One region of the Arthrobacter sp. 05N33_2 genome, then DNA from elsewhere that is predicted to be linked to it. Evidence: predicted binding sites of a transcription regulator. Region 1 holds the regulator's gene; the other holds the start of a gene.
The links. Region 1 encodes LexA, which represses DNA repair genes until DNA is damaged. Its sites were predicted from a motif close to TCGAACANNTGTTCGA; they were not measured.

Region 1 (25,445 bases):
ATGTGCGACGTCCAGGACGTTCCGCCGGAACGCCGCCTGGGCCGCGACGTCAAACCCCGTGACACCACCGGGCCCCGCTGACGCCTGCGTCGTCGCGCTGACGCCTGACACGCCGTCCGCTTGTTCGAATATCTGTTCGGATAGCGATATGCTTTTTTTCAGACCGTTTTCCACATAAGTGGTTCTCCCGACAACTTTGTCGGAGGGTGCCAGTAGCGTCAGTGATGACAGACAAAGGCCTCCACGGCCACTCCACAGCGAGAAAGTATTAGAGGTGTGAATCATGGCCGCAGCCCCGGATCGCCAGAAGGCGCTCGACGCAGCGCTTGCCCAGATTGACAAGCAGTTCGGCAAAGGCTCGGTCATGCGCCTCGGCGATGAAGTCCGTGCGCCCATCGAAGTCATCCCGACCGGGTCCATCGCACTCGACGTCGCCCTGGGAATTGGCGGCCTGCCCCGCGGCCGCGTCGTGGAAATCTACGGTCCGGAATCATCCGGTAAGACCACGGTCGCGCTGCACGCGGTTGCCAATGCCCAGCGCCAGGGCGGCATTGCCGCCTTCATCGACGCCGAGCACGCCCTCGATCCGGAATACGCCGCCAAGCTGGGCGTCGACACCGACGCGCTCCTGGTCTCCCAGCCGGACACCGGCGAGCAGGCGCTGGAAATCATGGACATGCTTATCGGATCCGGCTCCCTTGACGTCATAGTCATCGACTCCGTGGCCGCCCTCGTTCCCCGCGCGGAAATCGAAGGCGACATGGGCGACAGCCACGTGGGCCTGCAGGCCCGCCTGATGAGCCAGGCCCTGCGTAAGATCACCGGCCGCCTGAGCCAGACGAAGACCACGGCCATCTTCATCAACCAGCTGCGTGAAAAGATCGGTGTCTTCTTCGGCTCCCCGGAAACCACCACCGGTGGTAAGGCGCTGAAGTTCTATGCCTCCATCCGCATCGACGTCCGCCGCATCCAGACCCTGAAAGAGGGCGCCGATTCCGTCGGCAACCGCACCAAGGCCAAAATCGTCAAGAACAAGATGGCCCCGCCCTTCAAGATCGCCGAGTTCGACATCATCTACGGCCAGGGCATTTCCCGTGAGGGCGGCATCATCGACATGGGTGTCGAGCACGGCCTGATCAAGAAGTCGGGCTCCTGGTTCACCTACGATGGCGACCAGCTGGGCCAAGGCATGGAGAACTCCCGCCGCTTCCTGCGCGACAACCCGGAGCTGGCGGCCGAACTCGAGCGCCTGATCAAGGAAAAGCTCGGCGTTGGCGTCAAGGCCCCGGCTGAGACCGAAGAATCTCCGAAGCTGAAGGCCGTTGACGGCTTCTAACAGCCGGCGGCGCAAAGGGGCAGGATTTCCATCACGGAATCCTGCCCCCGGCTTTGCCGGCCCGGATCAGCCGGCGGACCGCACCGATGGCGCGGATTCGCCGGCCGGGCAGGACCGGGACGCGGACCCCGCGGCGGTGGCGCGTGCCATCGTGCTGCGGCAGCTGACGAATTCGCCCAAGAGCCGGCTGCAGCTCTCGCGCAAGCTGGCCGAGCGCAACGTCCCTGAGGACGTCGCGGAGGCCGTGCTGGACCGCTTCGAGGAAGTGCGGCTGGTTGACGACGCCGAGTTCGCCGACATGTGGGTCCGCAGCAGGTCCCAGACGCGCAAGCTCGCCAAAGGGGCCTTGCGGCGCGAACTTGCGGACAAGGGCATCGACCCGGAGATCGCTGCCGGTGCACTGGACCAGCTCAGCGACGCCGACGAGGAAACGGCCGCCCGGGAGCTCGTGGAGCGCAAGCTGCGGGGATTCACCGGCGGCGAAGACCGGGCCGAACGCGACAAAGTTACGCGCCGCCTCGCGTCAATGCTGGCCCGCAAGGGATACCAGCCGTCGCTCGCCTTCCGGGTGGTGGGTGAGGTGCTCGATGCCGCCGCCGGCCAAGCGGGGGACGGGGATTAGGACCGCCGGGCCGGGGTCTGCGCTGGCCCAGCCGCTGCCCACTACCCTTACCCGTTACCCTTAACAGGTGAGTTTTACCATTCCCTCCCCAACGGCCGGCACGACTTCTCCGACAGCGCCACCGGCGGTGCAGCCGGCAGGGCCCCAGACATTCGGTGCGGACCCCGTTTCCGCACCGGAAAGTCCCGCCCCGGCCCAGCCCCGCACCTACCAGGTGCGCACTTTCGGCTGCCAGATGAACGTGCACGATTCCGAGCGGATGGCCGGCATGCTGGAAGCCGCAGGCTACGTCCCCTCCTCCGGCGAGCTGGCCGACGTCGTGGTCTTCAACACCTGCGCGGTCCGGGAAAACGCCGACAACAAGCTGTACGGCAACCTCGGCATCCTCGCCCCGGTCAAGGCAGCCAACCCGGGCATGCAGATCGCCGTCGGCGGCTGTCTCGCGCAAAAAGACCGCGAGACCATCCTCAAGAAGGCCCCGTGGGTGGATGCCGTGTTCGGCACCCACAATGTCGGTGCCCTGCCGGCGCTGCTGGACCGGGCCCGCCACAACAATGAGGCCCAGCTGGAGATCCTCGAATCGCTGGACGTCTTTCCGTCCACCCTCCCCACCAAGCGGGACTCCGTCTACTCGGGCTGGGTATCGATCTCGGTGGGCTGCAACAACACCTGCACCTTCTGCATCGTCCCGGCCCTGCGGGGCAAGGAAAAGGACCGCCGCCCCGGCGAGATCCTGGCCGAAATCCAGGCGCTCGTGGACGACGGTGCCATCGAGGTAACCCTGCTGGGCCAGAACGTGAACTCCTACGGCGTCGAATTCGGCGACCGGCAGGCCTTCTCCAAGCTCCTGCGCGCGTGCGGCGACATCCCGGGCCTGGAGCGGGTCCGGTTCACCAGCCCGCACCCGGCCGCCTTTACCGACGACGTCATCGACGCCATGGCCGAGACGCCCAACGTCATGCCGCAACTGCACATGCCCCTGCAGTCCGGCTCGGACAAGGTCCTCAAGGACATGAAGCGGTCCTACCGCTCGACCAAGTTCCTCGGCATCCTGGACAAGGTCCGCGAGAAGATCCCGCACGCCGCCATCTCCACCGACATCATCGTCGGGTTCCCCGGCGAGACCGAGGAGGACTTCCAGGCCACCCTCGACGTCGTGGCGAAGTCCCGGTTCGCCACCGCCTTCACCTTCCAGTACTCCAAGCGGCCGGGCACGCCCGCCGCGGACCTGCCGGACCAGCTGCCCAAGGCCGTGGTCCAGGAACGCTTCGAACGCCTCACGGCACTGCAGGACCGGATTGCCGCCGAGGAAAACGCCCGGCAGCTTGGCCGCCGCGTCGAGGTCATGGTGACGGCGCAGTCGGGCCGTAAGGCTGGGGAAACCCACCGCCTCTCCGGCCGGTCCCGGGACCAGCGGCTGGTGCACTTCTCCGTGCCCGCCGGAGCCGAAGTGCCCCGGCCCGGCGATCTGGTGACTGTCACCATCACAGAGGCGGCGGCGTTCCACCTCGTCTCCGACCCCGCCTCGGCCGAGGACTACAGCCTGCGCCGGTCCCGTGCCGGCGATGCCTGGGACCGGTCGCAGGCAGATTCCTGCGGCGCCCCGGCCAGCCCGGCGGGCAAGACCAGCGCGTCGGGCACCTCCGGCGTGTCGCTGGGCATGCCCAGCCTCCCGGTCCGCGGCCGTTAGCGCCGTGCCCGGCCCGCAGGGCGCTCCCCGGAACGAAGCAGTCCAGAACCCAGCAGCCCGGGCCACAGCGGCCGAGGACACAGCCCGGGCCTTGGCGGTCGAGGGCACTGCCCAGCAGGACACGGCCCAGCAGGACGCTGCCCAAAATGCGGCGGCGCAGGGGGCACGGCCGGCCGCGCCGCCGGTGATCGCCGTCGTCGGGCCGACCGGATCCGGCAAATCAGACCTGGCCGTTTCCCTCGCCCTTGAGCTCGACGGTGAAGTCATCAACGCCGACTCGATGCAGTTCTACCGCGGCATGGATATCGGAACCGCCAAGATCACCGAGGTGGAGCGCCGCGGTGTGCCGCATCACCTGCTGGACATTCTGGACGTGACCGAGGAAGCGAGCGTCTCGGACTTCCAGCAGCAGGCCCGGGCGTTGATCGCCGACATCCACGGCCGGGGTAAGCGCGCCATCCTGGCCGGCGGCTCCGGACTCTACGTCCGCGCCGCCCTCGACGTCCTGGAATTCCCCGGCACGGATCCGGACATCCGCGGCCGGCTCGAGGCGGAACTGGCTACCGCGGGCCCCGCGCCCCTGCGGCAACGGCTCGAGGCAGTGGACCCCGTCTCCGCGGGCAGGCTCGGCGATGAGCGCAGGATCATCCGCGCCCTGGAAGTCTTCGAGCTCACCGGGCGGCCATTCAGCTCCTTCATGCCGGCCCGCCAATACTTCCAGCCTGCCGTCCAGATCGGACTCGAGGTGGACCGGGAACTGCTCCGGCAGCGCCTGGCCGACCGGGTCCACGCGATGGTGGACCGGGGGCTCCTGGACGAAGTCCGCCGGCTGGACGCAGCAGGGCTCCGCAGCGGCCGGACCGCGCCGCGGGCCCTCGGCTACGCCCAGTTCCTCCGGGTGCTCGACGGTGCCTTCAGCGTGGAGCAGGCCGCGGACGAAACCATCATCGCCACCCGGCAGTTCGCGCGCCGCCAGCTGACCTGGTTCCGTGCGGATCCCCGGGTCACCTGGCTGGGCTGGCACGATCCTGACCTCGTGGCCGAGGCCGCCGGCCTCTGCCGGGCGACGCCGGTTCTGCCTCCGGCGTAGCGCTTGGGTCACGGTGCCGGAGCGGTCGGGGCGGAACGGTAACCTTGGAGCATGGACGAATCCCAAGCCGTAGCCGCTGACCGTACTGCCGGCGATACCGCCCCGCTGAGCGGCCTGAAGTTTTCCAAAGGCCACGGAACGGGCAACGACTTTGTCCTGATCGCAGACCCCAACGGCGCGCTCGAGTTGAGCCCGGAGCACGTCGCGGCGCTCTGTGACCGGCACCGTGGCATCGGCGGCGACGGCCTGATCCGGGCCGTGCCTTCCCGGCTCCTGCCCGAGGGGCAGCAATTGCTGACCGCGCACCCCGATGCCGAGTGGTTCATGGACTACCGCAACGGCGACGGCTCGCTCTCTGAGATGTGCGGAAACGGAGTCCGCGTCTTTGTGCACTTCCTCATCGCCGAAGGCCTCGTGGACCTGCCGGCCGGCGAATCGCTCGTCATTGGAACCCGGGGCGGTGCCAAGACGATCGTCCGGACGGCTGCGGGCTACGCCGTGGACATGGGCCCCTGGGAATTCATTTTCCCGGGCGAGGCGACCGCGCGGGCCATGGACTCGCTGGTCAGCGCCGACGGGCTCGAAGTCGCACGGCCCGCCCTCTCCGTCAGCATGGGCAACCCGCACACTGTCGTGGCCCTGGCCGAAACAGCCGAACTGGAGGCCACGCAGCTGTTCACGGCCCCCCGGGTGGACCCGACGCCGCCGCACGGCACCAACGTCGAATTCGTTGTGCCCTCCGAACCACTGGTCCACGACGGCACCGGCACCATCACCATGCGGGTCCACGAGCGCGGAGTGGGGGAGACCCAGTCATGCGGCACGGGCGCCTGCGCCGCCGCCGTCGCGATTCGCCACTGGGCCGGCCAGGGCGCACCGGACGCGTGGAACGTCCACGTCCCCGGCGGCGTCGTCGGCGTGAAATTCTTCCTGGGCCCGGAGGGGCACGAACACGTCGAACTCAGCGGCCCGGCCGTGATCGTCGCTAGCGGGACGCTTTCCTGATTCGAAGGATCCGGAACGACTTCGACGTGCTCTCCCGGGTCACGCTGAAGCTGGCGTCGAGCTCCGCCGAGAGCCAGCGCTGCAGCGAGTCCGAGCCGAGGTTCTTCTGGACCACGAGCCAGGCCGATCCGCCCGGCGCCAGCCTGGGAATCCACAGGCGCAGGAGGGCATGAAGCTCATCCTTGCCGATCCTGATCGGCGGGTTGGACCAGATGGTGTCAAAGCGCAGGTCGGGGTCCACGGCGTCCGGCGTGCTGGCGGATACGTTGTGCAGCCCCAACAGCCCGGCGTTTTCATTGGTCAGGGTCACGCAGCGTTCGTTCACGTCCACCGCGTAGACCTGGGCGTGCGGTGCCCGCAGGGCCATGGTCAGGGCGATCGGTCCCCAGCCGCAGCCGATATCCAGCAGGTTGCCCTGCGGCGACGGCGCCGGGACGTCGGCCAGCAGCACGGCCGTCCCCTTGTCGATCCCGTCCGGGCTGAAGATCCCCGAGGACGTCTGCAGCCGGCGCGTCTCGCCGGCAAGATCCACAGTGAGCGGCTTACGGGTAAAGGGCCCGGCCGGCTGGGCGCTGAAATAGTGTGCAGACTCCATAATGGGCCAGATTAGTTCGCGGCCAGCCCGTATGGGAAACCGGGTGGGAGCGCCAGCGTCTGCTACGCTACAAAACATGATCTTGATCTCCAAGTAGCCGGCACGGGTCCCGTCCCGTCCTTGTCAGGGACGCCGAGGGACTCCGTAGCGATGCAGGTAAACGCCTTCCGCTGAGTGCGCCATTGCAGGGGTGAGTTTTCTCACCCGCGGGCGCCCGCACCACTTGGAATCCAGCCATTTCCCAGGCACCGTGTCTTGCTGGCACAGTTTTTCGAGCACCGTGCTCCCTGGCCCGCTCCCGGGCCCGGCGTGGCGGAGGCACCTACCTCAACGTGTTTGCACCGGCACCGGCACCGGCACCGCCCACACAGCCAGTGTCCCCGCAGCCAGGCGCCGTAGCCGCCTCTACCGTCCCCAGCCACCGCTCCGCACAGAGCCAGCCCCGCCCCGGCGCCGTTGCCGCAGGCATTCCAGGAGGCCCGCATGACCCCCCGCCGTCAGCCCAGCGCGAATACCGCCCCACAGAGCAACAATCGGCACTATTCTGAAAGTGCCGAACCTTTAAAGGAGACCATGACCAGCCACCCCAACACCGGACCCGATTCAGCAGCCCAGGACATGAGCCCTGAAGAGATTCAAGCTGTAATCGACCGGATCCTTTCCAAGGACACCCCCGCCCCAGGCCGCGGCGGCGGCACCGGCCATGGCACCGCCGCCGGTGCTGGCACCAGCAGCCCGACGTCGGTGCTCGGCAAGGCGCAGGCCATCTCCCGCCTGGACGAGGTGTACACCAACTTCGACGGCGACCAGCAGGACCTTGAGGAACGGCACGCACTGCGCCGCAAGGCCGGCCTGTCCACCGAACTCGAAGACGTCACCGAGGTCGAATACCGGCAGTTGCGCCTTGAGCGCGTCGTCCTGGCCGGGCTCTGGACCGAGGGCACCCTCGCGGACGCCGAGAACTCCCTGCGCGAACTTGCTGCCCTCGCTGAGACGGCCGGCTCCGAGGTCCTCGACGGGCTCGTCCAGCGGCGCGCCAAGCCCGATCCCGGGACTTTCCTCGGCTCCGGCAAGGCACAGGAACTGAAAGCCATCGTGATGTCCACCGGTGCCGACACCGTCGTCGTCGACGCCGAATTGGCCCCGTCCCAGCGGCGCGGGCTGGAGGACATCGTCAAGGTCAAGGTCATTGACCGTACAGCGCTGATCCTGGACATTTTCGCCCAGCACGCCAAGAGCCGTGAAGGCAAGGCGCAGGTGGAGCTCGCCCAGCTCGAATACCTGCTCCCGCGCCTGCGCGGCTGGGGTGAATCGATGTCCCGCCAGGCCGGTGGCCAGGTGGGCGGCGCCGGTGCCGGCATGGGCTCGCGTGGTCCCGGTGAGACCAAGATCGAACTGGACCGCCGTCGGATCCGCACCCGGATGGCCAAGCTGCGGCGCGAAATCGCCGCTATGAAGCCTGCCCGGGAAACGAAGCGCGCCAACCGCCGTCGTAATGCCGTGCCCTCTGTCGCCATCGCCGGGTACACCAACGCCGGGAAGTCCTCGCTGCTGAACCGGCTGACCGACGCAGGGGTGCTGGTGGAAAACGCCCTGTTCGCCACCCTGGACCCCACCGTCCGCAAGGCCGAAACCGCTGACGGGCTGGGCTACACCCTGGCCGACACCGTGGGCTTTGTCCGTTCCCTGCCCACCCAGCTCGTGGAGGCATTCCGCTCCACGCTGGAAGAGGTCGCCGACTCTGACCTGATCCTGCATGTCGTGGACGTCTCGCACCCAGATCCGGAAGGCCAGATCGCGGCTGTCCGGACGGTCTTCAGCGAAGTCGACGCGCGCAAGGTTCCGGAAATCATTGTCCTGAACAAGGCCGACGCCGCTGACCCGTTCGTAGTCGAACGGCTCAAGCAGCGCGAGCCGCGCCACGTGGTGGTCTCGGCCCGCACCGGCGAAGGCATTCCGGAACTGCTCAAGGCCATCAGCGACGGCATTCCGCGGCCCAGCGTGAAGCTTGAACTGCTCATCCCGTACAACCGCGGGGATCTGATCAGCAAGCTCCACGAGAGCGACGCCGAGATCCTCAGCCTCGACCACGAGGAAACCGGGACCCGTGCCGTGGTGATGGTGCGTGAAGGACTCGCCGCCGAACTGGATCCCTTCATCAGCAATGACTGAGGCTGCGGTGACCAGGACCGACGCCGAACCAGCCGACGCCGGGCCGGCCGACGCCGAACCAGCTGACGCTGGGCCGGCCGACGCCGATACCGGCGCCGGTTCGGTTGCCGGCGCGGCCGGCGAGGAGTTTGTTGTTAAGCTGCTCGACCGTGCCGTGTCCGGCATGGGCGGGCAGAGCCGCGATGGCCAGCACGAAATGGCCCGGCAGGTGGCGCGCGCGATAGACAGCGGCGATCACCTGCTGGTCCAGGCCGGCACCGGCACCGGCAAGTCGCTGGCCTACCTGATTCCGCTGATCGCGCATTCGCTGACCAGCAACAAACCCACCCTGGTCTCCACCGCCACCCTGGCACTGCAAACGCAGATTGTGGGCCGGGACCTGCCCAGGCTGCTCAAGACCATCACCCCTGCCCTGGAGCGGCCCGTCAAGGTCGCCCTGGTCAAGGGCCGGTCCAACTACGTCTGCCGGCACAAACTCGAGGGCGGCTTCCCGTCCGAAGAACCTTCCGAGGGACAGCTGTTTTCCCTCGGCGAGGACACGTCCGTGCCGCACTTCGCCGCCGCACTTGGCGGGCCGTCCTCCCAGCTGGGCAAGGAAGTTGTCCGGCTGCGCGAATGGGCCGAGGAGACCGCCACGGGGGACCGCGACGAGCTCATGCCGGGCGTCACGGACCGGGCCTGGCGCCAGGTCTCGGTCACCTCCATGGAGTGCCTCGGCGCGCAGAAATGCCCGCTCGCGGCCGAATGCTTCAGCGAACTGGCACGGCAGAACGCCGCCGATGCCGACGTCGTGGTCACCAACCACGCCATGCTCGCCGTCAGTGCCTTCGAAGGCCTGGCGGTCCTGCCGGAGTACGACGTCGTCGTGGTGGATGAAGCACACGAACTTCAGGACCGCGTCACGGGCGCGGTCTCAGGCCAGCTCTCCGTGGCGATGGTGCACGCCGCCGCGTCCGGGGCCCGGAAGCACACGGGCATCACCGTGGATGCGCTGAACAATGCCGCCGCCCACCTGGAGCTCGCCATCGACGGCGTCCCCAGCGGGCTGATGCCCAACGGCCTGAACAGCGAGCAGCTGGACTGCATCGACCAGCTGCGCGACGCGTGCCGCGCCGCCCTGTCAGATTCCAAGGGGGACAGCTCCGTGTCGGCGGACGGCGGACGGCAGCTGGCCCGCTCGCGCCTAATGGTCATCCTGGAGCTCTGTGAACGCCTCCTGGCGGCGCGCGAAAACCGCGAAGTCGTGTGGTTCTCCCGCAACAGCAGCTTCGACCCGGCGCAGGGCTACTCCCAGCCGGACGAGAGCGCGCCGGCGTGGATCAACGTTGCCCCGCTGAGCGTCGCAGGGCGGTTGCGCGAGGGCCTGTTCGCGGACCACACCGTCATCCTGACCTCGGCCACACTGGCCATCGGCGCTGCCTTCGAACCCGCCGCCGGCGGCCTGGGCCTGGTTGGCAACGGCGCCCCGAGCTGGACCGGCGTCGACGTCGGCTCCCCGTTCGACTACCCGAAGCAGGGCATCCTCTACGTAGCCCGGCACCTGCCCAAACCCGGCCGCGGAACGTCCCCCGAGGCCCTGGACGAACTCGAGAAGCTGATCCGCGCCTCCGGCGGAGGCGCCCTGTGCCTGTTCTCCTCGCGGCGCGCCGCAGAGGAAGCAGCCGAGGCCATGCGGCCCCGGCTGGGCCTCAGCATCCTGTGCCAGGGGGAGTCGACCATGACGGCGCTCGTGCGGCAGTTTGCCGACGAACCTGACACGTGTTTGTTCGGCACCATGTCCCTCTGGCAGGGCGTCGACGTCCCTGGCGTGTCCTGCCGGCTGGTGGTCATCGACCGGATTCCCTTCCCGCGGCCGGACGACCCGCTGATGACGGCACGTTCGCGGGCCGTGGCCCAGGCCGGCGGCAATGGCTTCATGGCCGTCTCGGCCACGCACGCCGCCATCCGCCTCGCGCAGGGCGCCGGACGGCTGATCCGCTCGACCTCGGATAAGGGCGTGGTGGCAGTGCTGGATTCGCGGCTCTCCACGGAGCGTTACGGCGGCTTCCTGCGCGCCGCGCTGCCGCCGTTCTGGCCCACCACCGATTCATCGATAGCCATGGCAGCCCTGAAGCGCCTGGCGAAAGACTCCGCGAAAGCCTAAGTCCCAACCGGGGCCGCCACCCTGCGCCGGAAATCCGCCGCGGGGTGGCCGCTCCGAACTGGCAGCATGCCCCGGATGGCTAAGGGGAGCGCAGTTTAGAGCAAGCGCAGTTTAGAGGGAGCGCAGTACCGATACGACCTTGCCCATGATGACGGCGTGGTCGCCCAGGATGGGCTCGTACTGGGTGTTTTGCGGCAACAGCCACGTGTGGCCGTCCCGCTGGCGGAAGGTCTTGACAGTGGCTTCGTCGTCCAGCAGGGCGGCAACGATATCGCCGTTCACGGCATCACCCTGGCGGCGGACAACCACCCAGTCGCCGTCGCAGATGGCGGCGTCGATCATCGAGTCGCCGGCCACCTTGAGCATGAAGAGTTCGCCATGGCCCACGAGTTGGCGGGGCAGCGGCATGACGTCCTCCACCACCTGGTCCGCGAGGATCGGCCCGCCGGCGGCGATGCGTCCGACGAACGGCACCATTGCCGTGTCAGTGGCGCTGGCGAGCTCGGTTACCGACAGGCCGCCGACGGCCCGCAAGGGGCTGGACTTCTCGATACCAGATATCGGTGTGGCCCCCTCGTCCAGGGTCAGCGGCATGAGCACTTCCATGGCCCGGGGCCGCTTCGGATCGCGCCGCAGGTAGCCGAGCTTTTCCAGTTGGGAGAGCTGGTGGGTCACGCTCGACAGGCTGGCGAGACCGACGGTGTCGCCGATTTCGCGCATGGACGGCGGGTAGCCCTTGTCCGTGACGGACCGCTGGATGGTCTCCAGGATTTTCTTTTGCCGGACGGTGAGGCTCTTGGGGGCCCGGGCGGGCTGCGGGCTCCGTGGGGTGGCCCTGCCGCCGGTGGCTTGTGCTGCCATGTTCGCCAACGCCTTTCCGTTCCGCCCGGCTGCCGTGGCTGCTGTCACCGGGAACTTCCGGCCTGAAATGTCAGACCCTGCTGATCAACTACGAATGAATTCCCACTGGTAGTTCGAAAGTGGGAGTTCGAAAGTGGTTGTCCTGTCCCTCAAAAATAGGCCAGCCGCAGACCTTTTTCAAACATTTGTTCTAGCGAGTCTCGACATCGTTCGTTAGTAAGTGCTAAAACAGAACAAGTAAGATTCGAATATGTGTTCGATTCCGACGATCTGGGTTCGCAGGCAATGTTCGGTTCTATGTTCGAAGGTTCGGCCGGTTGGCGGCGAGTACGTGAGTACGCCGGGCGGCAACTTATGGTCCAGGAGGGCTCAGTTCATGTCAGTTTCAAGCGCGTTTGACGGCACTAACATTCAGGGCGTCACGACCCGCCACCGTGGTGTTGGTCCGGGTGGCGCAGCGGATCGCCGCAGCATCGGACACGGCAACATCGGACCCGGCAGCATCGGACACGGCGGCCTCGACCAAAGCGGCATGGGCCAGGGCGTTTCCAGTCACGGCAACGTGTACCCGCTCAACGCCAGGCGCCGCGGCTCCGCGCCGTCGCGGGCGCAGCAAGGAGCCGCCGCCGCGGTTTCCGGCGGCCGGACCAAGCAGCCGCCGCTTCGGCTCACCCGGCGCGGACGCTTCGTCTTTTTCGGCGTCCCCCTGATTCTGCTGGCGGCGTTCATCCTGTCCTTCAGCGGATTCCTCAACGCTCCCGCGAAAGCGGCAGATTCCGCAGACCAGCTCTCGGTGACGCCGACCGTATCCGTCACAGTCCAACCGGGGGAGTCCCTCTGGGCCATTGCCGGGTCGGTGGCCCCGGAGCGCGATCCCCGCGATGTTGTGGCCGATATCGTGCAGTTGAACAATCTGGACGCCGCGCGTGTGATGCCGGGCCAGCAACTGTTTGTTCCGTCCAAGTAGCCACCCCCGGGTGCCGTCGCGGGCGTCACAGTTTCAGCGCCCGTCCCGCTACCACTTAAACTGGTCACGTGACTGACCAGCTTGAGCGCCTCAACCGACTGCCCCTCCGAACCAATCTGCGTGGCCTGCGTCCGTATGGCGCGCCGCAGCTGGACGTCCCCATCCTGCTCAACGTCAACGAGAACACCCATGGGGTCCCGGCCGATGTCCGCGCCGCGATTACCGAAGCCGTGAGCGCCGCCGCTGCCGGGCTGAACCGCTATCCGGACCGCGAATTCACCGAATTGCGCGAAGCCCTCGCCGAATACCTTGGCCATGGGCTGGACGCGGAGAACATCTGGGCCGCGAATGGTTCCAACGAAGTCCTTCAGCAAATCCTCCAGGCCTTCGGGGGCCCTGGCCGGACGGCCCTCGGGTTCCCTCCCACGTATTCGATGTACCCGCTGCTGGCCTCCGGCACGGATACGGAGTACGTCGTCGGGGCCCGCGCGTCCGACTATGGGCTCAGTGCGGAATCAGCGGCACAGCAAGTCCGCGAGCTTCAGCCCAACATTGTCTTCCTCTGTTCCCCGAACAACCCGACCGGCACGGGGCTGGGCCTTGATGTGGTCGAGGCAGTCTATGACGCCGGCGAGGCCAGCCAGACCATCGTGATCGTCGACGAGGCCTATCACGAGTTCGCCCACGACGGCACGCCCAGTGCTCTCACCCTGCTGCCTGGCCGGGAGCGGCTCATCGTCTCGCGCACCATGAGCAAGGCCTTCGCCCTCGCGGGTGCGCGGCTCGGCTACATGGCCGCGGCCCCGGAGGTCGCGGATGCCCTGCGCCTGGTGCGTCTCCCGTACCACCTCTCCGCCATCACCCAGGCTGCGGCCCTGGCTGCCCTGCACCACCGGGAGGCGCTCATGGCGGACGTCGAGGACATCAAGCGCCAGCGCGACCGGATCGTGTCGGAACTGACGCGGTTGGGCTTGACCCCGGCCGCGTCTGATTCCAACTACGTGTTCTTCGGCGGCCTCGAGAACCCCCATGAGGTTTGGCAGCGCATGCTGGACGCCGGTGTCCTCATCCGCGACGTCGGTATTCCGGGGCACCTGCGCGTCACCGCCGGCACTGAGACAGAAACCACAGCCTTCCTGGAGGCACTCGAACTCATCCTGGCCGGCTCCGCAAAGCCGCAGGCCTAGACTTGGTGGGGAGCCCAATCGTCCCCGCCAGATTGCCCAACACCCTGCCTTCTTCCAAAGGACACATCTACATGAGCACCACCGGATCCACCGCCGCCGAGGGCCGGACCGCACGCATGGAACGGACCACCAGCGAGTCCTCGGTCCTGGTCGAGATCAACCTGGACGGCACCGGCGTTTCAGACATCAGCACGTCGGTCCCGTTCTACGACCACATGCTGACGGCCCTCAGCAAGCACTCCTTGATTGACATGACCGTCAAGGCCACCGGCGACACCCACATCGATGTCCACCACACTGTCGAGGACGTGGCCATCACTTTCGGCGAGGTTCTGCGGACCGCCCTGGGCAACAAAGCCGGGATCCGCCGCTTTGGCGAGGCGACCGTTCCCCTCGATGAGGCCCTCGCGCAAGCTGTCGTGGACGTCTCCGGCCGTCCCTACCTGGTCCACGCCGGCGAGCCGGCAGGCCAGGAATACCACCTGATCGGCGGCCACTTTACGGGCTCCCTGACCCGCCACGTCTTCGAGGCGATCACCCTTCACGCCGGGATCTGCCTGCACATGAACGTCACTGCCGGGCGTGACCCCCACCACATCGTCGAGGCCCAGTTCAAGGCCTTTGCCCGTGCCCTGCGCGCAGCCGTCGAGCCGGATCCCCGCGTCGAGGGCATCCCGTCGACAAAGGGTGCTTTGTGACCGGCCCGGTGCTCCGCGACGGGGCCATCATCGACCCCGCCGCCGCGACCAAGCCGGTCTCCCCGCAGGGAAAGCCCACAGTTACGGTGCTGGACTACGGCTCCGGGAATGTCCGGTCCGCCGTCCGCGCGCTGGAGCGGGCCGGCGCCGAAGTCACCCTCAGCTCCAAGCCTGAGGATGTCCTCAATGCCGACGGCCTCGTCGTCCCCGGTGTCGGCGCCTTCGAAACCGTCATGCGCGAACTCAAGGCCGTTGACGCCATCCGCATGATCGGCCGCCGTGTCGCCGGAGGCCGCCCCGTGCTGGCCATCTGCGTCGGGCTCCAAGTGCTGTTCGAGGCCGGCGTCGAACACGGCACCGAAGCCGAGGGCATGGGGGAATGGCCCGGCAAGGTGGAACTGTTGCCTGCCGACGTCGTGCCCCACATGGGCTGGAACACCGTCGCCGTCCCCGAAGGGTCCAGGCTCTTCGCCGGGGTTGAGGACGAGCGCTTCTACTTCGTGCACTCCTACGGTGTCCAGAAGTGGGACTTCGACGTCATCCAGCCGCGGATGGCTGCGCCGCTGGTGACCTGGTCCGACCACGGTGCCCCGTTCATCGCGGCCGTGGAAAACGGCCCGCTGTGTGCCACCCAGTTCCACCCGGAGAAGTCCGGCGACGCCGGCGCCCGGCTGCTGCGCAACTGGGTCCAAAGCCTGCGCCCCGCAGCCCCGGACCGTACCGCAGCCCCGGAAGGGACCGCCTAGATGTGGTCCCTGGTGCTCATGGGCGTGGCCGGCCTGCTGGTTGGCGGCGGGATCTCCTTCCGCCAGCAGAAAAGTCCGCTCTGGGTGCAGATCGTTTTCTACATCCTCGCCGGCATGTCACTGCTGGCCGCCTACCTCCTGACCCTGCCGGCGTCCTGACCGCCCCTCCCCACCCCCATCCCCAAGCTGAGGACTCCACGATGACCACCGAAACCCCGCTGCCCGTACTCGAGCTCCTGCCCGCCGTCGACGTCGTCAACGGACAGGCCGTCCGGCTCGTACAGGGCGAAGCCGGCAGCGAGACGAGCTACGGCACCCCGCTGGAGGCCGCCCTCAACTGGCAGCAGCAGGGGGCTGAGTGGGTGCATCTGGTCGACCTGGACGCCGCGTTCGGGCGCGGCTCCAACGCCGAGCTCCTGCGCGAGGTCGTCGGCCGGCTCGATATCAAGGTGGAGCTCTCCGGCGGCCTTCGCGACGACGAATCCCTTGAGAAGGCCCTCGACCTCGGCGTCGCACGCGTCAACCTGGGCACGGCGGCACTGGAAAACCCGGAATGGACGGCCCGGGTGATCGAGCGCTTCGGCGACAAGATTGCCGTCGGCCTGGATGTCCGCGGCACCACCCTCGCCGGCCGGGGCTGGACCAAGGAAGGCGGGGACCTCTGGGACGTGCTCGGCCGCCTCGAGGACGCCGGCTGCGCCCGGTACGTCGTGACCGATGTGACCAAGGACGGCACGCTCCAGGGCCCCAACGTCGAACTCCTGCGCCAGATGGTCGAGAAAACGGGCAAGCCGGTGGTCGCCTCCGGCGGCATTTCCAGCCTCGAGGATCTCAAGGTCCTGCGCTCCCTGGTGCCGCTCGGCGTCGAAGGCGCCATCGTCGGCAAGGCCCTCTACAACGGCAACTTCACCCTGCCCGAGGCCCTCGACGTCGCCGGCCGCCGCTAGCGGCGAAGGCGCCCATGACGCACTCCCACGACACCCACGACCCCAATAACCCCCACGAGACAGTGCAGGCAGGGACCGGGGCCGGTCCCATCCGGCATCTGCCCGGGCATATCGCGGCGGCCCTTGCCGGCGCCGGCGGGGCCACGGACTCCGCCGGCCAACCCTGGGCTGGGCGCAGCCTGTCCGGCAATGACGCCAAGATCCATAATTTCGACGACGACGACGGCACCGCCGACGCCGGCTATCTGGCGGCCTTGTCCGACCTCGCCGCGGGCACTGGCGACGAGGCGGCCGTGGTGGCCGCGCTGGCCACCGCCCGGGTGTTCGTGCCAATCCTCGCCCAGCTCGCCGAAGAGGGCGAGGCCGCGGCCGGGCCCAACGGGGATCCGCTGCACTCGGACAAGCAGGCCGACATGGCCCTGGTGACGCTCAAGGCGCCGGACGGACGGACGGCCATGCCGGTGTTCACCTCGGCAGCGTCACTGACGGCGTGGCACCCGGAGGCCAGGCCGGTCGCCGTGTACGCGGCCCGGGCCGCCTTGTCAGCGGTCGCGGAAGGGGCGGAGCTGCTCGTGCTCGATCCCGGCTCGGAAGTGACGTTCGTGGTCCGCCGGCCGGCAGTCTGGGCCCTCGCCCAGCAGCAGCCATGGACGCCGTCATACGCCGACCCCGATCTCGCGGGTGCACTCGGGGAAGGCGCGGTTGGCTTTCCGGCGGTCCGCCGTGTTGAAATTCATCCGGGGGGTGGAGTTGCCTCGGCCACGGCCGATGGCAGGCGGCTCCCCGGTGGGGGAGCCGGCCCGGAACTCCGTGTGGTCCTCTACCTTGAAGACGGTCTCGACGCCGCCGGCGTGCAGTCGATCGTCGCCGGCCTCAATAACGCCTGGGCCCGGAATGAAATCTTTGCCGAGCGGGTTGATTCGATCGAGGTCAAGCTGCAGCGTGCAGCACCATAGCTGACGGCCCAACGGGGGGACCTCCCGGTGCTGCCGTGGGCAGTACCAGAAGGATATAGTCCGTGAATTTCGCGCTTTACCGTCAGCTGCTGGCCATCCGGCCCATCAGGCGCCTCCTGCTGGTCGGCATGATCGCCCGCATACCGCACTCGGCGGCCGGCGTCCTGCTGACCCTGCACATCGTCCTGACCCTCGGCCAGGGCTACGCCGCCGCCGGAGCGGCCGCCGCCGTGATGACGATCGGTATCGCCGTCGGCGCGCCCTGGCGCGGACGCCGGGTCGACACCGTGGGGCTGCGAAAGGCGCTGATTCCGTCTGTGGTCTCCGAGGCCGTGATCTGGTCGATCGTGCCGCACGTGTCCTACGAGGCCCTGTTGCCCCTGGTCTTCATCGGGGGCCTGCTGACTCTGCCCATCTTCAGCGTGGTGCGGCAGTCGCTGGGCGTTCTGGCCCCCGGGGAACAGCGCCGGACTGCCTTTGCGCTCGACGCCATCGCCACCGAGCTGGTCTTCATGATCGGCCCGGCCGTCGGAGCCGTCGTCGCCACCAGCGGCCAGTCCGTCCTGGGCCTGACAGTCGTGGGAGTGGCCACATCCGTCTCCGGGCTCTTCCTCATGTGGTTCAACCCGCCCACCCGGAGTGCTTCCCCGGACGCCGGGCTTGAGGCGCAGGAGCTGGAGTGCGCGGAAGCCGCAGTGGTCGCCGCCGCGCCGGCCCACCTGCAGGAGGCAGCAGCCGAACTGGCACCCCTGGCGGCCGCCGCCGAGGAGCGCCGCCGGCGGGGATCCGGCCTGCGCCACAGGGTCATCCACAACTTCAGCTGGTTCACCGCCGCCGTAGCCGCCGTGTTTGCCGTCGGCGCCGGTGCCGGCATGGTCCTCAGCGGCACCGACGTCGGCATCGTCGCGGCGCTCCAGACCGGCGGCCACCAGGCCGAAATCGGCATCGTGTTCCTCTTCTGGTGCGCGGCCTCGGTGGTGGGCGGCGTCCTCTACGGTGCCATGCACCGGGCCGTTTCCCCGATCCTCCTGTTGCTGGGGATGTCAGCGCTGACGGTCCCGATGGCCTTCGCGACCGACGTCTGGACGCTCAGCCTGCTCGCGTTGCTGCCGGGTCTGCTGTGCGCGCCGGTGTTGTCCGCGGCCTCGGAAAAGGTGGCCGAACTGGTGGATGAAAGCCGGCGTGGCGAGGCGATGGGCTGGTACGGGTCATCGCTCACCGGCGGAGTGGCCCTGGGAGCGCCGCTTGCCGGGCTGTTCATTGACCTCATCGGCCCGTCGGCCGGCTTCGTCTCAGTGGGGTTGGCGGGCGTGGCCCTCTGCCTGGTGGGACTGGCCCTGCAACAGGTCCGGCGCAGCCGCCTGGCCCGCGTCTGAACGCGGGCCTGCCGCCATTGCGCCACTCCGGGCACGCGCCCGGGCTTTGTGAACGGCAAATCCTGCGGACGGAAAATCCTGTGAACGGCAAATCCTGCGGACGGAAAATGGTGCGGACGGAAAATAACGACGCCGGCGGGCGGACCTGGGTGGTCCGCACGCCGGCGTTGTCCTGGCTGACGGTTGCTTAGTTGACGGGGCCGGTGTACTTCTCGCCCGGGCCCTTGCCCGGCGCGTCCGGGATGATCGATTCTTCGCGGAAGGCCAGCTGGAGCGAACGGAGTCCGTCGCGCAACGGTCCAGCGTGCTGTGAGCCGATTTCGGGCGCCGCCGCGGTCACCAGACCGGCGAGGGCGGTGATCAGCTTGCGGGCCTCGTCCAGGTCCTTGAGGTCCTGGGCATTTTCCTCGGCGGCGAGGCCGAGCTTTACCGCGGCGGCGCTCATCAGGTGCACGGCGGCCGTAGTGATGACCTCGATCGAGGGGACTTCCGAGATGTCGCGGATCTGCTGCGAGACGTCCGCCTGGGCTGCCGCGGGCTCGAAGACGTGGGAATTACTATCTGAAGTGCTCATGCTGGTAAGCTTGTCACAGACCGACTAAATGTCGTTATTCTCAAGCTTTTATAGAATGCAGTGTTCTGACTGGCAGTGCTTGTCACTGAAGTTGGCGCCCGGCGACGCATACGTGCGTTGAACGGGTGTCTTTCTGTAGAGTTGGCTTTAGTTTGCAAGCGGAGTTCTCTCCCACCCGCGTCAGCCGCGAAACTTCCTTCGGGAAGCCCCTCCTGTCCAGGAGTCAAGGTTGCCGGGTACCTGGTCGGGCACTACCTCGGACTCCGGTCCGCAGGAAGTGCATGTTGCCCCATTGAGGGCGGCAGTTCCGATCTCGAGGCCTTCGATTGCTCCGGCAATTGGGGGCCTTCTCTTTTTGCCGGTGGAATACCCCTCACGAACACAGGAGCTTTAACATTAGCGAGCCAAGAATCAATGAGCGTATCCGCGTCCCCGAGGTGCGGCTGGTCGGCCCTGCAGGCGAACAAGTAGGAATTGTCCGTATTGAGGATGCCCTGCGTTTGGCTGCCGAGTCCGATCTTGATCTCGTTGAAGTTGCACCGCAGGCGAAGCCTCCGGTGTGCAAGCTGATGGACTTCGGCAAGTACAAGTACGAAGCCGCTGTCAAGGCACGCGAGGCCCGGAAGAACCAGACCAACACGGTCCTGAAGGAAATCCGTTTCCGCCTGAAGATCGACACCCACGACTACGAAACGAAGCGCGGACACGCGCTCCGCTTCCTCGGTGCCGGCGACAAGGTCAAGGCCATGATCCAGTTCCGCGGCCGCGAGCAGCAGCGCCCCGAGATGGGCATCCGCCTGCTCCAGCGCTTCGCCGACGACGTCTCCGAAGTTGGTGTGGTGGAGTCCAGCCCGCGCATCGATGGCCGCAACATGGTCATGGTGGTTGGCCCGCTGAAGAACAAGGCCGAAGCCAAGGCGGAGGCCCGCCGCGCAACGCAGCGCGCAGAAGCCAAGGCTGAGAACGAAGCCAAGGCTTCGGGACGCGTCGATGTCTCCGGTGGCAACGCCCCGCTGACCCAGACGCTGTCGGACCTCCTGCCGGAAGGCTACGTCGTATCGCCGGAGGCACCCGCAGCGGAGGCACCCGTCGAAGAAGCCAAGGTTGAAGAGACCAAGGTCGAAGAAGCCAAGGTCGAAGAGACCAAGGTTGAAGAAGTCAAGGTTGAAGCGGCTCCGGTCGAAGAGACCAAGGCCGACGAGGCCCCCGCCCAGGACGTGCCGGCGGAAGCCGCACCGAAGGCAGCCGAGGAGCCGGCAGCAGCGAAGGCTCCGGCGGCTCCGAAGGCGGCCGAGAAGCCGGCAGCAGCGAAGGCTCCGGCGGCTCCGAAGGCCGCCGAGAAGCCGGCAGCAGCCAAGGCTCCCGCGGCTCCGAAGGCCGCTCCGGCCCCGGCGGTAGCGAAGGCTCCCGAGGAAAAGGCAGCCGCTCCGGCAGCAGCACCGAAGCCGGTTGCTGCCCCGAAGCCGGTACCCAGGCCCGCAGCGCCGAAGCCCGCCGCACGGCCGGCCGCCCCCCGGGCAGCCGCCAAGCCTGGCACCAAGAAGACCAACTAGTTCACGGCTGCCGGACAGCAATGTCCGGCAGCAGGCAACCAGCACGCCGCCCGCAGGGGTGGCTGCACGAAAGAGCTGCAGACTTTTCTGCGGATACGTAAGGAGATCGGTTCCCATGCCGAAGATGAAGACCCACAGCGGTGCTAAGAAGCGCTTCAAGCTGACCGGTACCGGCAAGCTGCGCCGCCAGCAGGCCAACCGCCGCCACTACCTCGAGCACAAGTCCTCCCGGCTGACCCGTCGCCTTGCCGGCGACAAGATCGTCTTCAAGGGCGACGCCAAGGTCATCCGGAAGATGCTCGGCATCTAAGTTCCAAGTTCTCTGACTGTTCGCCACCTGGCAGCAGTCAACTACCAAAAAGGCTTCTCAGGCCAGCCGGACCGTTCCGGCAGTAGACGCTTGGGATCAGAAATTTTCTAAGGAGTACGCACGTGGCACGTGTGAAGAGGGCGGTTAACGCCCACAAGAAGCGCCGGGTTATCCTCGAACGCGCAAAGGGTTACCGCGGACAGCGTTCACGCCTGTACCGCAAGGCAAAAGAGCAGCTGCTGCACTCGTTTGTGTACAGCTATGGTGACCGTAAGAAGAAGAAGGGCGACTTCCGCCGTCTTTGGATCCAGCGCATCAACGCTGCATCCCGCGCCAACGGCCTGACCTACAACCGCCTGATCCAGGGCCTGAAGGCCGCTGAGGTTGAGGTTGACCGCCGTATGCTGGCCGAGCTGGCCGTTTCCGACGCCAACGCCTTCGCCGCGCTGGTCAAGGTCGCCAAGGACTCGCTGCCTGCCGACACGTCCGCTCCGGCCGTCCAGGCTGAGGCTGCTCCGGCTCCCAAGGCTGCCAAGAAGGCTCCCGCGAAGAAGCCTGCTGCCAAGAAGGCCGCCGACGAGGCTGCAAAGTAGTTCCTCCCGCAGTTGAAAGACTGTCTCGTTCAAGAGCCGGCTGGAATAGCCACTAAGGTTCTTATATGAACGAAACCGGGCGCCCGCAAGACTTTCCACTCTCCAACCCCCGAGCTGATCGGATGAGGAAGGTGGCACAGCTTGCCGGGCGCCCGGCCCGTTTAAAGCGTCGCGAGTTCCTGGCCGAAGGCCCGCAGGCGGTCCGTGAGGCTTTGGTCCTGCACCGGAAGAGGATCGCCGCGGGGGAGCCCGGCATCGTCTATGAGGTGTACGCCACCGAGGCCTGCCTGGACCGCCACCCGGAGCTGGAGCAGCTGGCCGAGGGAACCCACGCGCACCTCGCAACCGACGAAGTGATCGCTGCGATGGCGGACACCGTCACCCCACAGGGCATCATTGCCGTCTGCGGCTTCCTGGACGTCAGCCTTGAGCACGTGCTCGACACCGGCCCGCGGCTGATTGCCGTCCTGTGCCAGGTCCGGGACCCCGGCAACGCCGGCACCGTGTTGCGGGCGGCCGACGCCGCCGGCGCCGACGCCGTCATCCTGACCGGCTCGAGCGTGGACATCTACAACCCCAAGGCCGTGCGGTCGACGGCGGGTTCCCTGTTCCATCTGCCCGTTGTCCTGGGCGCGGAGGTCGAGGAAGTCGTGGCCCGCTGCCGGGAGCGTGGCGTCGGCGTGCTGGCCGCGGACGGCAAGGGACAACTGGACCTGGACCGTCTCCAGGACGAGAACGCGGCCCGCCGCCTGGGGGCATCCGCCGCCGAATCGGTGTACGCGTTGGAACAGCCGACCGCCTGGCTCTTCGGCAACGAGGCCCAAGGCCTGTCCGAGGACGAGATCGCGCTGGCCGACCACCGGGTGGCCGTGCCGGTGTACGGGGAAGCGGAAAGCCTGAACCTCGGCACCGCAGCCACTGTCTGTCTGTACGCCAGCGCCCGCTCCCAGCAAACCCCCTAGCCGCTCAGCAGGAAACCAGCGGGTCCGGCAGGAATTCCTGTCCGAAAAACCCAGGCCAAACGAAAGGCGGGGCCCACCGAATGGTGAGCCCCGCCGTCGTAGTGTCACTGCCGCCCCCACACAAAGTGTGCGGCCAGTGCCTTGAAGAATTAGGTGGTGGTCTTGTTGCGCCCTGTGATGGCGCCGTAGATGAACGCGGCCGCGAGGCCACCGACGATGGCCAGGAGCCAGGAACCGAGATTCCAGAATTCCATCTTGCCGCCGCCGAACAGCAGGTCCCCGATCCAGCCGCCAACAATCGCGCCGACGACGCCGAGCACGAGGCTGGTAACCCAGCCGCCACCGACCCTGCCGGGCAAGAGTGCCTTGACGATTGCACCCACTATGAGTCCGAGAATGATCCAGCCAAGAAAGCCCATGTCTCCTCCTACATATTTTTCGGCATCCAAATTGTGAATACCGAATATGGCTTCAAGCTAACATAGGGCGGATTGCTTGTCAGCAGGGGACTACCCAATCGTTACGTGGCAGCGTTGGTCCCCGCCGCGGTTCGGCGCCGGCCCGGAAACCGGTACGGTATTCCTTGTGGGCGCTGGGTTCTTCCGGTGTTCGCATACACCCCGGAAGAACCCCATAAGGAGAAGCTCACGTGGCTGCAAATGGCGGTACCAAGGCGATTCTCGCGGCGCTGGCCGCAAACCTGACCATCGCCGTTTTGAAGTTCGTCGCCTACTTTCTGACGCTGTCCTCGTCCATGCTGGCCGAGGCGATTCACTCCCTCGCAGACTCCGGCAACCAGCTGCTGCTCCTGCTCGGCGGCAAACGCGCAAAGCGGGAAGCCAGCCCCGAGCACCCCTTCGGCTACGGCCGCGAGCGTTACATCTACGCCTTCATCGTTTCGATTGTGCTTTTCAGCGTCGGCGGCCTGTTCGCACTGTACGAGGCCTGGGGAAAAATCCAGCACCCGCACGCCATCGAAGGTGACTTCTGGTGGGTGCCGCTGGCCGTCCTGATCGGCGCGATCATTGCCGAGTCCTTCTCGTTCCGGACAGCGATCATCGAATCCAACCCGCTGCGTGGGAAGCAGAGCTGGGTTAAGTTCATCCGCAACGCCAAGCAGCCGGAACTCCCGGTCATCCTCCTCGAGGACTTCGGCGCCCTCGTGGGCCTGGTGTTCGCGCTCTTCGGCGTGGGCCTGACGCTCCTGACCGGGAACGGCATCTGGGACGCCCTCGGCACCGCGATGATCGGTCTGCTGCTCGTGGCGATCGCCGTGGTGCTGGCCATGGAAACCAAGTCCCTGCTGCTGGGCGAGTCGGCCACCCGCGATGACGTCGCCAAGATCCGCAGCGCGATCGAGGCCGGCGGCACCAGCATCATTCACCTCAAGACCATGCACCTTGGCCCCGAGGAGCTGCTGGTGGCGGCCAAGATCAGCATCGGCCGCTCGGACTCGGGCCAGGACATTGCGAAGGCGATTGATGACGCGGAGGTCCGGGTCCGGGAAGCCGTCCCGATTGCCCGGGTCATCTATCTGGAACCGGATGTGCAGCGCGTCAGCGCCCCCTGAGCCGCCCAGCCCACAGGGAGAACGGAAGCCCATAGGGAGAACGGCAGCCGCCAGATGGAACGGCAGCCCCTCAACAGAACAGCAGTCCTGCCCAGTGCATCACTGGACAGGACTGCTGTTCTTTTTGGAGCATCTGCACCCTGCTGCCTCGGCCTCTTCCTCTGCCGTTGGCGGGGTACCGCGGCCGAGGCTGTTCGGCCGCGGCTGTTCTGGCGGGTGGCGGGTGGCGGGGTGGCTAGGAGGCCAGCGGCCGCCGGCGTTCCACTGCGCCGCTGAAGGCGGCGACCCCGAGACCCAGCACGGCCAGGACGGCGCCCACGAGCGCGGGGGCGACGTAGCCCCAGCCCCAGGCGATCACCAGGCCGCCCAGGAAGGCACCGAGCGCGTTGGCGACGTTGAGCGCAGCATGGTTCAGCGAGGAGGCCAGCGACGGTGCATCAGGGGACGCATCGAGCAGCCTGGTCTGCAGGGCGGGAACGAGCATGGACCCGGCGGCGCCAACGACGAACACCATGACCAGCGCGGACCAGGCCCAGTGGACGCCCACGGCATAAACCACGAGTGCCACCGCCGTGCCGGGCAGGACCCAGTAAATCGTGCCCATGACGGATTTGTCGGCGATCCGGCCGCCAACGATGTTGCCCACCACCATGCCCACGCCGTACAGGGCCACGACCAGCGGCAGCCAGGCCGCCGGGAGGCCGGCGACGGAGGTCATGGTGTGCGAAATGTAGGTGTAGGTCGCGAAGAACCCGCCGAAGCCGACGATGCCGACCAGGATGGCAAGCCACACCTGCAGCCGCTTGAGCGCGCCGAGCTCCCTGCGGAAGCTGGCATCGGCGTGCGGTTTCTGGAACGGGACGAACTTCCACAGCATGAACAGCGTAATGATGCCGATCAGGCCCACCAGCAGGAACAGAAGCCGCCACCCGTAGCTCTGGCCCAGCCAGGTGGCGAAGGGGACGCCAATGACGTTGGACACCGTCAGCCCGGCCATGACCATCGAAATGGCCCAACCCCGCTTGGTCGGCGCCACCAGGGAGGCGGCAATCACGGCCGCAACCCCGAAGAAGGCGCCGTGGGGGAGTCCCGCGGCGAACCGGGACACCAACATGGAGCCGTAGTCCGGGGCGAGGAAGGAACTGAGGTTGGCGATGCTGAAGAAGAGCATGAGCCCGAGGGCCAGATACTTCCGCGGGAGTTTGGCCCCGACCGCGGCCAGCACCGGCGCGCCGATCACGACGCCGAGGGCGTAGGCCGAAATCAGGTGACCTGCCTCGGGCGTGCTGATGTTCAGGCCCTGTTCGATCTCCTTGAGCAGGCCCATCATGGTGAATTCCGTGGTGCCGATGCCAAAGCCGCCCATCGCGAGGGCAATGATTGCCAGGGCAACGTGACGGGTGCCGGACTTGGTCGGCGCCGGGGCGTGTGTGGTGGTTGTCATTCGTCTTTTCGGAGAGATTTTCCGGGAGGGACCGGATGGATCGGACAG
Region 2 (5,855 bases), on a different contig from region 1:
TGCCGATCAGTTCGCGCTGGCCCGGGGATTCGATCTGGAAGCAGCCCAGGGTGTGGGTGCTGCGGATCAGTTCATAGGTGGGCTCGTCATCGAGCGGGACCGCGTTGAGGTCGATGTGCCCGTCCCCTGAGATGTAATCCGGGCCCGTACCGTCCGGGCCGGCCGGATGCGCGCCGGCGGCCACCACCTCGGCCTTCGAGGGGTGGAGCCGGATCACTTCCCGGACGGCGAAGGCCATGGCACTCTGCATCCGGACGCCAAGGACATCGAGTTTGAGCATGCCCATGGGGTCCATGTCGTGCTTGTCGAACTGGCTCATGGGCAGGCCCAGGCCGCTGGGCTGCACGGGGGTGCGGTCCAGCAGGGTGGCGTCGCCGAGGATGACGCCGCACGGGTGCATGGAGATGTGGCGGGGCAGCCGGTCCAGCCGCTCCGTGAGGTCCACCAGCAGGTCCAGCTGCTGGTTCTCGGAGAAGCCGCGTTGCTCCACCCGGTCCGCGAATTCCTTCAGCTCGGGTTTCTCCACGAGGGCTTCGCGGAAGTGCCGGGCCGAGAACCGCCACAGTTGCTTGGCGATTTCCCCGACCTCGCCGTCGTCCATGCCCAGGGCCAGGCCGGCGTCGCGCACGGCACCGCGAGCGCGGTAACCGTTCTGCATGCTCATCAGCGTGACGCGTTCGGCTCCGAAGCGCTCAAAGATCTTCCGGTAGACGTTGTGCCGTTCGGCGCTTTCGACGTCGATGTCGATGTCCGGCAGGGTGGCGCGGTCGCGGGAGAGGAAGCGTTCGAAGATGAGGTCGTGCTGGAGCGGGTTCACCTGGCTGATGTCGATCAGGTAGTTGACCAGGCTGGAGGCGCCCGAACCGCGTGCGGCCGCCCGGACGCCCAGGGCCAGGATCATCCGGGAGACCTCTGCGACGGTGAGGAAGTAGGAGGCGAAGCCCAGCGAGTCGATGATCCGGAGCTCGTGCTCCAGCCGGGTCCGCATCTGCTGTTCCCGCTGCCCGGAAATTCCCGGGAAGCGGCGGCCGATGCCGGCTTCGCAGCGCAGGGTCAGTTCGGCGAGCGCGTCGCCGTCGATCCCGATCACGGAGGCTTCCGGGACCACGGGCTGTTTCCAGCCCATGTCTGCCACAGGATCCATGCGGCAGCGGTCCGCGAGCGCCTCGGTCTGGGCCAGGAGCCGTTTGAGGTCCGCTGTGCCGTAGCCGGCGGCGTGGATGATCTCCTTGCCCAGTTGCAGCATCCGGGCCGCCGATTTGAGCCAGCCCTGCCCGTTGGGCTGCAGCAGCGGTGCGGCGGAGAGCTCGGGGAGGGATTTCAGCGTCCGGGCCGAGTCCAGCACATCGGCGGTGGCCGCGCCGTCCTCGGCCACGTACCGCACGGCGTTGCTCAGCACGGCGGGCACCCCGTGTTCTGCGGCGAGTTTGAGCATGCGCACGGCGTGGGCGGTGCTCAGCGGTTCCCCGGGCGGGCTGAGCTGGGACACAACCTCTGCCGCCAGCGTTCCGGGGGGCATGGCGTCCAGCCAGCTTTTGAACAGGGTGCGGGGCCGCAGGTAGCGCCGGCCGCCCATGGCCCGGCCGACGTCGGAGTCCGGGCCGATCAGCACTGTCAGGACCGGCTTCAGGGTGTCCGGGTGCAGGGTGCGGGAGGCCAGTTCCGCCCGGGTGACGGCCACCGGCACTATTCCTCCGGCCTTGCCCGTGGTGCGGGCGTGGGCGTCGGAGATCAGCCGGCACAGCGCCCGGTAGCCGGCACCGTTGTTGTGTCCGTGCGCCAGCACGACGACGCGTCCCCCGAGCTGGGTGCGGTGGTCGCCGTCGTCGTCAAAGACCGCAAGGTCCACCCCGACGATTGCATCCAGCCCGGCTGCCATGCACGCCTTCAGGTGCTTGACGGTTCCATACAGGCCGTCGCGGTCCGTGCAGGCCAGCGCGGTGGCGCCGTCAGCGGCGGCCGCGGCGGCAAGTTCATCCGGCCAGGAGACGCCATAGTGGGCGCTGAACGCGGTGGAGACGTGCAGGTGGGTGAAGGTCATGCTGATTCGGGCTTCCGGAGGGGCTGGAGGGCGTCGTGGATCTTCAGGAGCCGCCACCGGCCGCTGCCGACATGCCGGGTCAGGTCAAGGGTGAGGGTGGAATCCGCGGCGTGATCCCCGGCCGCACGCACCTGGACCCGCCAAATCTCATGATCCACCAGGCCCGGCCCGCTTCCGAGTGGCGCCCGGCGTTCCTCGGCCCACCACTGGCGGCGTTCGTACCAGCGGACGGGGTCAGCGCAGACCGTGTAGCGCCGGCCGGCCCAGTCGAGGCGCAGGGGCTCGCCGGAGGGCGTGCAGATGACATCCACGGACTCGCTGAAAATACCCACGTTGCCTCCCGACCCAGTCCGGGCTGGAGCCGGCCCAGTCCCCGCTTCGACTTCCTACGTCCATTCCGCTTCCGACGCCTTGTGTTCAACGCCCACTACTTCAGCGCCTTCTGTTTCACGCCCTGTATTTATTCGAACATATCTTCGAATAAATACAGTCTACGTCGCGGAGCCGACAAAACCCAGATCGGGGGTGGACGGACGATTGCACAGGTAGCAGGATTGAGCCATGAGCTCCCATATCGCACTCCTGAAGCACGTAAAGATCGCCGCCAAGAATTCAACCTTGGTGGCGACCTTCGATATAGACGGAAATATCCCGGGGCAAGGCGCCTACGTGGTGGGCCTGCTGGCAGCCGGGCCGGACTACTCCCATCAGCGCAGACTGGGCATTGAGTTCATGAACGGCGAGGCCGTGTCCTTCTACTACTTCAACCATGACGGCACGGAAGAGAACTTCGACCTCAAAGGCGTGGAACACTCAGGAAACACCATCACGGGAAACTTCCCCATCGCGACTGTGCTTGGCCTGCCCAAGGGCCATCTCATGACGGCCTTCAGCGATTGTGACGGCCGGGACTACCAGGCCAACGTGCCTGTCGAAGAAGCCCTATAGGCACCTTCTAGGAGCTGGACTTGTACACTTCCAGCTCGAGCGTGATGAAGGCATCGATCATCGCCCGGTAGGTCTTCTCGACAAGTTCGACGTCGATGTCCTTCTTTTCCGCTGTGGCGCGGACGTGTTCGATGACCCGCTCCACACGCCCGGGCGCACGGACCTCGGCGCTGTCCGCCTTGAGGGTCCCGGCGATCCGGATCAGCCGTTCCCGGCGCCCGATCAAGGACACGATCTGCTCGTCCACCTCGTCAACAGCCACCCGCACGGCGGCGAGCTGTTCGCGGTCGGCCTGGGCGGCCTTGTCGTCTGCGTGATTTGTGGGCATGTGCATGACAGTATCGAAAGATGCAGCCACGAGTCGACTTCATATCGCTAGGTGTCCGCAGTGTTGACGCCTCACGCCGCTTCTACGTCGATGGCCTCGGATGGCCGGTCCACCGGGAAGTCCCCGGGGAGGTGCTCTTCATCCAGGTCAACCACGGCCTCATCCTCTCGCTCTGGGACGCGGGTCAAATGCAGTCCGAGGCGGCCACCGATCCCCCTGCCGGCATTGCGTGCATCACGCTCAGCCTCAACCTGGCCGGCACGGCGGACGTCGACCGGGTGATGGCCGAAGCCGGGACCGCGGGAGCCCGCATCGTTGCGGCACCGAAGACCCAGCCCTGGGGCGGCTACACCGGCTACTTCGCCGATCCCGACGGCTACCGCTGGGAGGTCGCGTTCAACCCCGACTGGTCGGTCGACGGCGACGGCAAAGTAACGCTCTGACCTCAGGTGACCAGTACCGCCCCGCGCCTTGGCAGCCGGCGGGCACCTTGACAGGGCGGCGTACCCGCTAGAACAGGCTCCCCACCGGCTGGATGAGTTCCGGTGAGTCATTCCTGACGTTCCCGACGGCGGTTCCGACGGCGTCGATCGTCCAGCCTTCCGCGACGTCGTGGGCCCCGGCCCGGACCAGGTCCACGAGCCCGGCCGCGTCATCGGCCTGCGGGTCCAGCCACGTCTGCATGGTCTCGCGGTTCATGGGCAGCGGAACCCTGTCATGCAGCGCGGTCAGCTCGGCCAGCATTCCCCCGGCGTAGCCCTCCGGCGGCGAGTCGGTGGTCATGATCGAGGTCGAGAGCATCCAGCGCTCCGGGTCGCCCTCTTCCTTGGACGGGTCCCGCCACCATTCATAGAGTCCCGCGAAGACAAGGGGGCGTCCGTCCTTGGGATGGACGTAGTAGGGCTGCTTGGTGCGGCCCTCACCTTTCCACTCGTAGTAGCCGTCAGCCGGGACGGCGCAGCGACGGGCGCGGGTCGCTTTCCGGAAGGCGGGCTTCTCCAGCACGGTCTCGCTGCGGGCATTGATCATCTTGGACCCGATGCCCGGGTCCTTGGCCCAGGACGGCACCAGGCCCCACCGCGCAATGTGCAGTTGGCGGACCGGTTCTCCCTCCACCAGCCGTTCGAGCAGGATCGGCACATCCGCAGTCGGGGCCACGTTCCACGACGGCGGAATCGCGATCTCATCCTCCAGCCCGGCATCGAATTCGGCCAGCAGGTCTCCGACGGCCCGGGCCATCACGTAGCGTCCACACATGGCACCAGCATGCCACCGCACCCATCCCATGTCATCCGCCCAGCCGCCGTCGCGCACTCTGCGGGAAGACCATCCTGAGCCCGCCGAGGTCGCCGGAAACGTGCGAACTCGCCGGAACTTTCCGGCGACTTCGCATCTTTACCGCGAATTCGCGTCCGACGGCGGCGTGGGGGGCAGCGCTCTCTGCGGGAATAGCGGGCTGCGGGGTACGGTTGTTGGCAGTGACGTACGACTTCAGTGGGGCCGGCCCTATACGCCGGCCCCACCACTTACTTGAGGAGAACTTCGTGGACTTCACCCCCGAATCCGGCACCATCACCATGTTTTCGACCACGTGGTGCGGCTACTGCAACCGGCTGAAGAAGCAGCTGGACGCACAGGGCATCGGGTACACCGAGATCAACATCGAGGAAGTCGAAGGCACGGCCGATCTCGTCGAGCAGCTCAACGGAGGCAACCGCACCGTCCCCACCGTACTGTTCCCGGACGGCACCGCCGCCACCAACCCCTCCGCAGCTGAGGTCAAGAGCCGGCTCGCCGCCTAGGCCCTTCCTGCATCCAAGGACACCACCAAACCACGACGGCGCGGCCTCCCAAGGGCCGCGCCGCCGCCCGTTGTGCCAGTAACCAGTAAGTTGTGCCAGCAATCCGCGTTCCAGAACAGAGGAGCTTGTTTCATGGTCCATAAAGTCAAAGCCGCAGTAGTCCGTTCCAAAAATGCCGACGTCACCCTGGAGACGATCCTGGTGCCGGACCCGGGCCCCGGCGAGGCCCTCGTGGACATCCTCACCTGCGGTGTCTGCCACACCGATCTGCACTACAAGCAGGGTGCCATCAACGACGACTTCCCCTTCCTGCTCGGCCACGAGGCCACCGGCGTTGTCAGTGCCGTGGGACCGGATGTCACCGAGGTCGCCCCCGGGGACCGCGTGGTGCTGAACTGGCGGGCCGTCTGCGGCGAGTGCCGAGCCTGCCGCCGGGGCCAGCCGCAGTACTGCTTCAATACCCACAACGCCACCCAGAAGATGACGCTGGAGGACGGCACGGAGCTGACGGCCGCGCTGGGCATCGGCGCCTTCGCCGAAAAGACCCTCGTAGCGGCGGGCCAATGCACCAAGGTGGACGACGACGCCGATCCCGCCGCCGTCGGCCTGCTCGGGTGCGGCGTCATGGCAGGCATCGGCGCGGCGATCAATACCGGAAACGTCCAGCGCGGCGATTCTGTCGCCGTGATCGGCTGCGGCGGGGTGGGCGTGGCGGCCGTCGCCGGCGCAGCGCTCG

Region 2: a site for LexA is predicted at 2,506-2,521, ahead of AC1DHX_RS09195 (DUF6504 family protein). Genes of this name have one in related genera too.

What each region holds. Positions count from the first base shown of each region.
Region 1 is NZ_JBFTNJ010000009.1:30,270-55,714, reverse strand. It holds gene AC1DHX_RS07385 (DUF3046 domain-containing protein) at 1-81, shown strand, start outside; gene recA (recombinase RecA) at 284-1,336, shown strand; gene AC1DHX_RS07375 (regulatory protein RecX) at 1,323-1,958, shown strand; gene miaB (tRNA (N6-isopentenyl adenosine(37)-C2)-methylthiotransferase MiaB) at 2,173-3,648, shown strand; gene miaA (tRNA (adenosine(37)-N6)-dimethylallyltransferase MiaA) at 3,833-4,738, shown strand; gene dapF (diaminopimelate epimerase) at 4,790-5,743, shown strand; gene AC1DHX_RS07355 (class I SAM-dependent methyltransferase) at 5,724-6,338, opposite strand; gene hflX (GTPase HflX) at 6,912-8,510, shown strand; gene AC1DHX_RS07345 (ATP-dependent DNA helicase) at 8,503-10,653, shown strand; gene lexA (transcriptional repressor LexA) at 10,765-11,514, opposite strand; gene AC1DHX_RS07335 (LysM peptidoglycan-binding domain-containing protein) at 12,047-12,481, shown strand; gene AC1DHX_RS07330 (histidinol-phosphate transaminase) at 12,550-13,668, shown strand; gene hisB (imidazoleglycerol-phosphate dehydratase HisB) at 13,740-14,366, shown strand; gene hisH (imidazole glycerol phosphate synthase subunit HisH) at 14,363-15,112, shown strand; gene AC1DHX_RS07315 (hypothetical protein) at 15,113-15,271, shown strand; gene priA (bifunctional 1-(5-phosphoribosyl)-5-((5-phosphoribosylamino)methylideneamino)imidazole-4-carboxamide isomerase/phosphoribosylanthranilate isomerase PriA) at 15,313-16,059, shown strand; gene AC1DHX_RS07305 (SseB family protein) at 16,074-17,015, shown strand; gene AC1DHX_RS07300 (MFS transporter) at 17,078-18,391, shown strand; gene AC1DHX_RS07295 (DUF1844 domain-containing protein) at 18,579-18,965, opposite strand; gene infC (translation initiation factor IF-3) at 19,403-20,518, shown strand; gene rpmI (50S ribosomal protein L35) at 20,634-20,828, shown strand; gene rplT (50S ribosomal protein L20) at 20,951-21,421, shown strand; gene AC1DHX_RS07275 (TrmH family RNA methyltransferase) at 21,487-22,383, shown strand; gene AC1DHX_RS07270 (GlsB/YeaQ/YmgE family stress response membrane protein) at 22,533-22,802, opposite strand; gene AC1DHX_RS07265 (cation diffusion facilitator family transporter) at 23,033-23,953, shown strand; gene AC1DHX_RS07260 (MFS transporter) at 24,189-25,397, opposite strand.
Region 2 is NZ_JBFTNJ010000013.1:94,985-100,839, reverse strand. It holds partial or broken gene dnaE (DNA polymerase III subunit alpha) at 1-2,041, opposite strand, end outside; gene AC1DHX_RS09195 (DUF6504 family protein) at 2,038-2,373, opposite strand; gene AC1DHX_RS09190 (hypothetical protein) at 2,603-2,989, shown strand; gene AC1DHX_RS09185 (chorismate mutase) at 2,997-3,323, opposite strand; gene AC1DHX_RS09180 (VOC family protein) at 3,338-3,760, shown strand; gene AC1DHX_RS09175 (SOS response-associated peptidase) at 3,828-4,574, opposite strand; gene AC1DHX_RS09170 (mycoredoxin) at 4,862-5,119, shown strand; gene AC1DHX_RS09165 (S-(hydroxymethyl)mycothiol dehydrogenase) at 5,252-5,855, shown strand, end outside.